2 regions of the Streptomyces sp. NPDC030820 genome follow, and region 1 is predicted to be linked to the other one. Evidence: predicted binding sites of a transcription regulator. Region 1 holds the regulator's gene; the other holds the start of a gene.
The links. The regulator HrcA, encoded in region 1, represses chaperone genes, less so after heat shock. The targets are predictions, from matches to a motif close to TTNGCACTCNGNNNNNCNGAGTGCNAA.
Positions count from the first base shown of each region.

Region 1 (4,319 bases):
GGCGGTGACCAGGGTGAAGGTGCCGACGCGGCGCAGGCCGTCGAACACCTCCCGGCTCGGCACCCCGAAGTGGAAGGAGACCACCGGCACCGGGTTGTCGAGGAGTACGGCGAGCTTGGCGTCGTAGCCGTCGTCCCGGCCGCTGTCCGGGTCGCCCAGCTCGGTCTCGTACCAGGCGGCCTCGCCGGCCAGCTGGTGGGCGTAGACCTCGACGGCGCCAGAAGGGGGCGCGGCGTCAGCCGCTCCAGTGGAGCCGGTGCTTGCACCGGGGTACTCGGACTGGGGCATGAACACGTTCACGCCGAAGGGGCGGCTCGTCAGGCTCCGCAGCTGCTTGATCTCCTGGTACATGCCATCGGCGGTCTTGTACCCGGCGGCGAGGAACCCGAGGCCACCGGCCTCGGAGACGGCGGCGGCGAGCTGCGGGACGGAGACACCGCCCGCCATGGGGGCCTGCACGATCGGGTGGGGGAAGAGATCGGTCAGCGCGGAGGACATGACCGCATGTTGTCACGTCCTTCGAACAAGTCCGAATCCAGGCGGGCAATGGCATAGACCGGTGGCATGCGGGGCGCCGAAGCACCCCGTCAGCCCTGCGCCGGCGGCGGCTCAGCGCCCGTTGAACGCATCCTCAACCGCGAGAACAGCCCCTGCTGCCCCGGCTGACCGTGCCTGCCCGGGGGACAACCCCCGGCCCCCCGGCCACGCCGCAGCGCACGTCAGCGCCCGTTGAACGCATCCTTCAACCGCGAGAACAGCCCCTGCTGCCCCGGCTGGAACTGGCCCTGGGGCCGCTCCTCGCCGCGCAGCTTGGCCAGCTCGCGCAGCAGGCGCTCCTGGTCCGGGTCCAGCTTGGTCGGGGTCTGCACCTCGACGTGCACGACCAGGTCACCCCGGCCACCGCCGCGCAGATGTGTGACACCCCGGTTGTGCAGCGGGATCGACTGGCCGGACTGGGTGCCGGGCCGGATGTCGACCTCCTCCATGCCGTCCAGCGTCTCCAGCGGCACCTTGGTACCGAGCGCCGCCGCCGTCATCGGGATCGTCACCGTGCAGTGCAGGTCGTCGCCGCGCCGCTGGAAGGTCGAGTGCGGCAGCTCGTGGATCTCGACGTACAGGTCACCGGCCGGACCGCCGCCCGGCCCGACCTCGCCCTCACCGGCGAGCTGGATCCGCGTGCCGTTGTCGACACCGGCCGGGATCTTCACCGTCAGGGTGCGGCGGGAGCGGACCCGGCCGTCGCCGGCGCACTCCGGGCACGGGGTCGGCACGACGGTGCCGAAGCCCTGGCACTGCGGGCACGGCCGGGAGGTCATGACCTGGCCCAGGAAGGACCGGGTGACCTGCGAGACCTCACCGCGGCCCCGGCACATGTCACACGTCTGGGCGGTCGTGCCGGGCGCCGCGCCCTCACCGTTGCAGGTGTTGCAGACGACCGCGGTGTCGACCTGGATGTCCTTGGTCGTCCCGAAGGCCGCCTCGTCCAGCTCGACCTCGATCCGGATCATCGCGTCCTGGCCGCGCCGGGTGCGCGAGCGCGGGCCGCGCTGCGAGGCCGTACCGAAGAACGCGTCCATGATGTCGGAGAAGTTGCCGAAGCCACCGGCGCCGAAGCCGCCCGCGCCGGCGGCGCCGCTCTGCGAGAGCGGGTCGCCGCCGAGGTCGTAGACCTGCTTCTTCTGCGGGTCCGACAGCACCTCGTAAGCGGCGTTGATCTCCTTGAACCGCTCCTGGGTCTTCGGGTCCGGGTTGACGTCCGGGTGCAGCTCGCGCGCGAGCCGGCGGAACGCCTTCTTGATCTCATCCTGCGACGCGTCGCGGCGCACGCCGAGAACGGCGTAGTAGTCCGTGGCCACTTACGACTCCGCCAGGATCTGTCCGACGTACCGTGCCACTGCGCGTACCGCTCCCATCGTTCCCGGATAGTCCATGCGGGTCGGTCCGACCACGCCGAGCTTGGCAACCGCCTCGCCGCCCGAACCGTAGCCGACCGACACCACTGAGGTGGAGTTGAGTCCCTCGTGGGCGTTCTCGTGCCCGATACGCACCGTCACGCCCGGATCCTTCGCCTCGCCGAGGAGCTTGAGGAGCACCACCTGCTCCTCCAGGGCCTCCAGGACGGGCCGGATCGTGAGGGGAAAGTCATGTCCGAAGCGGGTGAGATTGGCGGTACCGCCGATCATCAGCCGCTCCTCGTTCTCCTCGACGAGTGTCTCCAGGAGAGTGGAGAGCACCGTCGAGACCGTACCGCGGTCCTCGGGCTCGAAGGCTTCCGGCAGGTCCTCGACCAGCGTCGGCACGTCCGAGAACCGGCGGCCCGCGACCCGGCTGTTCAGCCGTGCGCGCAGGTCGGCGAGGGAAATCTCACCGAAGGGCGCCGGGCAGTCGACCATCCGCTGCTCGACCCGGCCGGTGTCCGTGATCAGCACGAGCATCACGCGCGCGGGTGCGAGCGAGAGCAGCTCCACGTGCCGCACGGTGGACCGGGTCAGGGACGGGTACTGCACGACGGCGACCTGCCGGGTGAGCTGCGCGAGCAGCCGCACGGTCCGCGCCACCACGTCGTCGAGGTCGACGGCGCCCTCCAGGAAGTTCTGGATGGCGCGCCGCTCGGGCGCGGTCATGGGCTTCACCCCGGCGAGCTTGTCGACGAACAGCCGATAGCCCTTGTCCGTGGGGATGCGCCCGGCGCTGGTGTGCGGCTGGGCGATGTACCCCTCGTCCTCCAGGGCCGCCATGTCGTTGCGGACCGTCGCCGGGGACACGCCGAGGTTGTGCCGCTCGGTCAGGGCCTTCGACCCGACCGGCTCCTCGGTGCCGACGTAGTCCTGGACGATGGCGCGCAGTACCTGAAGCCTGCGTTCACTCAGCATCAGCGCGCACCTCCAGCACGTCGTCTCCTCGGTTCCACTCGGTCCTGCGGTTCGTCCGCCTGGCACTCTTCGCATGTGAGTGCCAGCGTTCCCGGGCCCAGTGTACGGCTGTCGGGTACACCCGGGGCAAGGTCGGTGCGGTCCCGGCGGCTCGTGGAGCTAGCGTCGCGGTATGACGGTGACTTGGGAAGAGCTGGGGTGGGAGCGGCTGGCCGCGGGGGTCGGCCGGTGCCGGCTGCCCGGCTGGGACTGCACGGCGGGGCTGGTCCTCGGGGAGGGTACGGCGTTGATGGTGGACGCCGGCTCCAGCCTGGCTGAGGGCGCCCGACTGCGGGCCCGGGCCGAGGAGCTGGCCGGCGGCCGTGTGACCCATCTCGCGCTGACCCATCCCCACTTCGACCATGTCTTCGGAGCGGCGGCCTTCGCGGGGGCGGAGGTGTACGGGGCGGTGGGCGTCGACGCGGTGTTCGCCCGCGAACGCGACGAGCTGCGCATGGACGCCGTGCGCAACGGACTCGCGGTGGCGGACGCGGACGAGGCGGTGGACGCGCTGGCGCCGCCCGGCCACCTGGTCTCCGGCGAGTGGACGCTTGACCTCGGGGGCGGCCGGCAGGTCCTGCTGGCGAACGTGGGTCCGGGGCATACCGCGCATGATCTGGCGGTGCTGGTCCCGGGAGATCCCGAGGTGGTCTTCTGCGGCGACCTGGTCGAGGAGTCCGGCGAGCCCCAGGCGGGCCCGGACGCGATCCCGTCCCGCTGGCCGGACGCCCTGGACCGGCTGCTGTCCCTGGGCGGCGAGGACGCGCTGTACGTGCCCGGTCACGGAGCGGTGGTGGACGCGGCGTTCGTACGACGGCAACGCGACGAGCTGGCGGCCCGCTTCGGCGTGTCGTGAGCGCGGCCGTACGGCTTCTCCTATCGTCACTCGAATGCGCCAGTACTCCGCCGACCTGACCCCGCCGTGGAAGAAGCAGCAGCCGGTGCCTGAGGTACCGGCGGAGCCGGGCCTGGTGGTGGAGGAGCCCGGCACCGGGTTCTGCGGGGCGGTGATCCGCTGCGAGGCGGGCACGGTGACGCTGGAGGACCGCTTCGGCAAGCACCGGGTGTTCCCGCTGGAGCCGCGGGGCTTTCTGCTGGAGGGGCGGGTGGTGACGCTGGTACGCCCGTCGTCGTCCTCGGCTCCGGTACGACCCACCCGCACCGCCTCCGGCTCGGTCGCCGTCCCCGGTGCCCGCGCCCGCGTGGCCCGCGCCGGCCGTATCTACGTCGAGGGCCGGCACGACGCCGAGCTGGTCGAGAAGGTGTGGGGCGACGACCTGCGCATCGAGGGTGTGGTGGTGGAGTACCTGGAGGGCGTCGACGACCTGCCCTCGATCGTCGCCTCCTTCGCACCGGGCCCGGACGCGCGGCTGGGCGTCCTGGTGGACCACCTGGTGCCGGGCACGA
Region 1 is NZ_JBVIEB010000001.1:550,708-555,026, reverse strand. Features, by position in the region: gene ACZ418_RS02505 (nitronate monooxygenase) at 1-498, opposite strand, end outside; gene dnaJ (molecular chaperone DnaJ) at 720-1,856, opposite strand; gene hrcA (heat-inducible transcriptional repressor HrcA) at 1,857-2,873, opposite strand; gene ACZ418_RS02490 (MBL fold metallo-hydrolase) at 3,046-3,768, shown strand; gene ACZ418_RS02485 (DUF3097 domain-containing protein) at 3,803-4,319, shown strand, end outside.

Region 2 (4,319 bases), on a different contig from region 1:
CGACGAGCCGGAGATCACCGAAGAGACCGTGTGGCAGGAGTACGTCTTCAAGGGCAAGCCGGGCGGCATGCGGCGGCTTCCGCCGCAGGTGGCCCCGTACCACCTCAGGCTGGACTGGCTGATGTGGTTCGCCGCGCTCTCCCCTGTGTACGCGGCCGGCTGGCTCCCCGCCTTGCTCCTCGCCCTGTTGGAGAACAACCCGGCCGTGCTGAGTTTGCTGCACCGCAATCCCTTCCCGGGCTCGCCGCCTGCTGTCGTCCGGATCTGCCTGTACGAGTACCGGTTCACCAGCTGGTCGGAACTGCGCGCGAACAGTGCCTGGTGGAGCCGCACCTTCCTCGGCGAGTACGTGCCGGCCGTCGCCAAGCGGCAACCGGTATCCAGCGCATGAGGCCCGGGTTCCGCAGGAGACTCGGCCCTGGCTCGGCTTTCAGGATCATCGTGCAGCAGCCGACGTCGAGGACTTCGATGATGTCGCCGTGGGTGGTGTAGACAAGCCAGCACCATTCGCCGAATGCTGCGGCCAGACCGGAGACGTGTGCCTGCGGTGTCCTGGCAACGGCGTCGATGAGCGTAATGATCTCCTCGTGCGTATCGTTCGGGACGCCGAACAACACGCCGGCAGCGGGTTGGACCACTTCGACTCTCATGTCCCCCCTGCAGATGAACCGGAGCAGCGCCGGCGGCTCTCCTCTCCACCGCGTCTGGCCTACGGGCCACGATTCCTCCGGGCTCAGGAGAACGGCAACAGGCTGACCACACCTATTCCGGTCGGCTGCCGGTGCACGAGTCCCCCGGGGTTCCCATGCGCGCCACTTGGCGGGCGCCGGCGGTCTGCTGTTGCGGCCACCGGCGCCCGCCTCGGTCCGGCTCCGGGCCCGCGGCGATCAGAATTCGGCGCCGGCCCCGGCGGCCGCCGGTTCCTTTTCCTCGGGCTTGTCGGCGATGACGGCCTCCGTGGTGAGGAACAGCGCGGCGATGGAAGCGGCGTTCTGCAGCGCGGAGCGGGTCACCTTCGCCGGGTCGATGATGCCCGCGGCCAGCATGTCCACGTACTCGCCGGTCGCGGCGTTCAGACCGTGGCCGACGGGCAGCGTCCGCACCTTCTCCACCACGACACCGCCCTCCAGGCCGGCGTTGCGGGCGATCTGCTGCAGCGGGGCGGTCAGCGCGCGGCGGACCATCTCCACACCGGTCCGCTCCTCGTCGTCCACCTCCAGCTTCTCGAACGCCTTCTCGGACGCCTGCAGCAGGGCCACGCCGCCACCGGCGACGATGCCCTCCTCGACGGCGGCCTTCGCGTTGCGGACGGCGTCCTCGATGCGGTGCTTGCGCTCCTTGAGCTCCACCTCGGTGGCGGCGCCAGCCTTGATCACGGCCACGCCGCCGGCGAGCTTGGCCAAGCGCTCCTGCAGCTTCTCGCGGTCGTAGTCGGAGTCCGAGCGTTCGATCTCGGCGCGGATCTGCTTGACCCTGCCCTCGATCGCGCTGCCGTCGCCGGCGCCCTCCACGATGGTGGTGTCGTCCTTGGTGACGACCACCTTGCGGGCCCGGCCCAGCACGTCCAGGCCAGCGTGCTCCAGCTTCAGGCCGACCTCGTCGGACACGACCGTGGCACCGGTGAGCACGGCCATGTCGCCGAGCATCGCCTTGCGGCGGTCGCCGAAGCCCGGGGCCTTGACGGCGACGGACTTGAAGGTGCCACGGATCTTGTTGACGACCAGGGTCGCCAGCGCCTCGCCCTCCACGTCCTCGGCGATCACCAGCAGCGGCCGGCTCTCCCGCATCACCTGCTCCAGGAGCGGCAGCAGATCCTTCACCGCAGTGACCTTGGAGCCGACCAGCAGGATGTACGGGTCCTCCAGGACCGCTTCCATGCGTTCGGCGTCGGTGACGAAGTACGGCGAGATGTAGCCCTTGTCGAAGCGCATACCCTCGGTGAGCTCCAGCTCCAGGCCGAAGGTGTTGGACTCCTCGACGGTGATGACGCCTTCCTTGCCGACCTTGTCCATGGCCTCGGCGATCAGCTCACCGATCGCCCGGTCCCCGCCCGCAGACACCGCGGCCGTGTTGGCGATCTCCTCCTTGGTCTCCAGCTCCTTGGCCTGCTCCAGCACGGCCGCGGAGACGGCCTCGACGGCCTTCTCGATACCGCGCTTGAGAGCCATCGGGTTGGCACCGGCGGCGACGTTGCGCAGCCCCTCCTTGACCAGGGCCTGGGCGAGCACGGTCGCGGTGGTCGTACCGTCACCGGCGACGTCGTCCGTCTTCTTGGCGACTTCCTTGACCAGCTCGGCGCCGATCTTCTCGTACGGGTCCTGAAGCTCGATCTCCTTGGCGATGGAGACACCATCGTTGGTGATCGTGGGGGCGCCCCACTTCTTGTCCAGGACCACGTTGCGGCCCTTGGGGCCGAGCGTCACCTTTACGGCGTCCGCGAGCTGGTTCATGCCGCGCTCCAGAGCGCGGCGCGCCTCCTCCTCATAAGCGATGATCTTCGCAGTCATCGGTACGGTCTCCTCCGCATCGAATTCTTGAGACGATGACGGTGGCCCGGGGTGACGCCCGCGACGTTCACCCGCGCGCCGGAGGTTTCCCTCACGGCCGCACGAGCACGTCACCCGACCCGCCGTTAGCACTCTCACTGCGAGAGTGCTAATCCCTCGTTTAGCACTTCGGCTCGCTCGGGGGCAAGTGGCCGCCTCGGATGGCTGCGGCCCGTCAACGCCGTTGCGCATCCGAGAGGGCCTGGCAGGGGTGCCGGGATGAAGCGGATTCCTCGGGGGTGGAACCGGTCCGGTGACCTCAAGGTGGCCGGGCGGAGCAGACGGTCGCCGAGGCGGTAGCCGGTACGCGTCGCGGTGTGCCTGCTGTTGCCGGAGGGTGTACTGCCTCCGCGGCGCGGCCGGAACAGCGAGCACGCGAGGCCGCTCCCCGGGAAGCACGCCGCGACACGGAGGCCACGGGGAAGTGCTGTCACAACTCCTGCCCCGACCGCGCCCAGGCAGTGCGCCCGGGCCAGTTAATCCCGCAGATTCCTTCTGAGAAGCGAGTTCCCAACCGCGTGACACGTGGCCTCGCCGCAGCCGATTCTGACGGAACCCCTGGGCGTCAAGGCCCGGCTCCCGCTCGGGTGCTGTCGTGCGGATTCCGGGGGATCCTCGCACCGGCCACTGATAGCGAACCGTCGTCTACGCTCGACCTGTTCACGTACCAATGGGAGGGGGTGAGGTCCGTGCTGCTCACAGATCTGGTCGAGGTGACGTCACCGGACGAGCTGGGGGAACTGCTCGGCGAGCCGACACCGGGCGCGCGGGTCAAGGTCCGGCGGAGCCTGCACGAGCACGACCGCCAGTGGCTGGCCGCGTCGCCGCTGTGCATGGTGGCGACCTCGGGCGCCGACGGCAGCTGCGACGCGTCACCGAAGGGTGACCCGGCCGGGTTCACGCTCGTGCTCGACGACACGACGATCGCGATCCCCGAACGTCCCGGGAACCGCCGGGCCGACGGCTTCCGCAACATCCTGGCCAATCCCCACGTGGGGCTGCTCTACCTGATCCCCGGCCGCCCCGACACGCTGCGCATCAACGGCCGCGCGCGCATCCTGCGCGATGCGCCCTTCTTCGACGACATGGTCGTGAAGGGGAATCGTCCACAGCTGGCCCTGCTCGTCGAGATCGACCAGGTCTTCTACCACTGCCCGAGAGCCCTGCTGCGCGGCGGAGTCTGGCAGCCGGAGACCTGGCGGCCGGAAGCGGCGCCGTCCCGCGCGGTACTCGCGAAGGCGCACGATCGCCGTTCGGAGAGCGTGGAGGAACTGGAGGCGTACTACGGCTCGCAGTACCTGGAGCGCCTGTACCAGTAACCGATCGTGTCAGAAGCGGTATGTCCGGCCCGGGATGCGCAGACTGTGTTGGCCACTCCCTGGCCGAGCGGCGGTGGCGGTCTCCACGCCGACAGTGTGGCCGTATCCGGGGGTGCCCCGGATCCTGGTTTCAGCCGGCCAGGTCGGCTTTGCCGAACAGGACGGCGTAGCCGGAGGGGAGCTGGCTGATGATCTGGTTCAGCATCCACCAGCGCCTGTCCGAGCGGTCCGGGCAGCTGGGAGGCAAGATCATCGACCTCGCCGGGGCTGATGCGCTGGGCCAGCACGCTCAGCACCGCTTCGGTGACCTTCGCGGCTTCGTCCTGGCTGTCGTATTCGCCGAGCTCACGTACGCGAGCGAGGAACTCATGGTGCTGCATCGTCTCGTCACCTCCGCTTGCCGGCAATCTCAGGGCGTCCAATGCGGATGCCCTCTTCCCCCGGTACCCAGGTA
Region 2 is NZ_JBVIEB010000003.1:734,975-739,293, reverse strand. Features, by position in the region: gene ACZ418_RS11725 (lipase maturation factor family protein) at 1-391, shown strand, start outside; gene groL (chaperonin GroEL) at 888-2,507, opposite strand; gene ACZ418_RS11715 (pyridoxamine 5'-phosphate oxidase family protein) at 3,236-3,865, shown strand; gene ACZ418_RS11710 (DUF2267 domain-containing protein) at 3,829-4,245, opposite strand.
Region 2: the regulator HrcA is predicted to act here: its motif matches at 2,633-2,659, upstream of groL (chaperonin GroEL).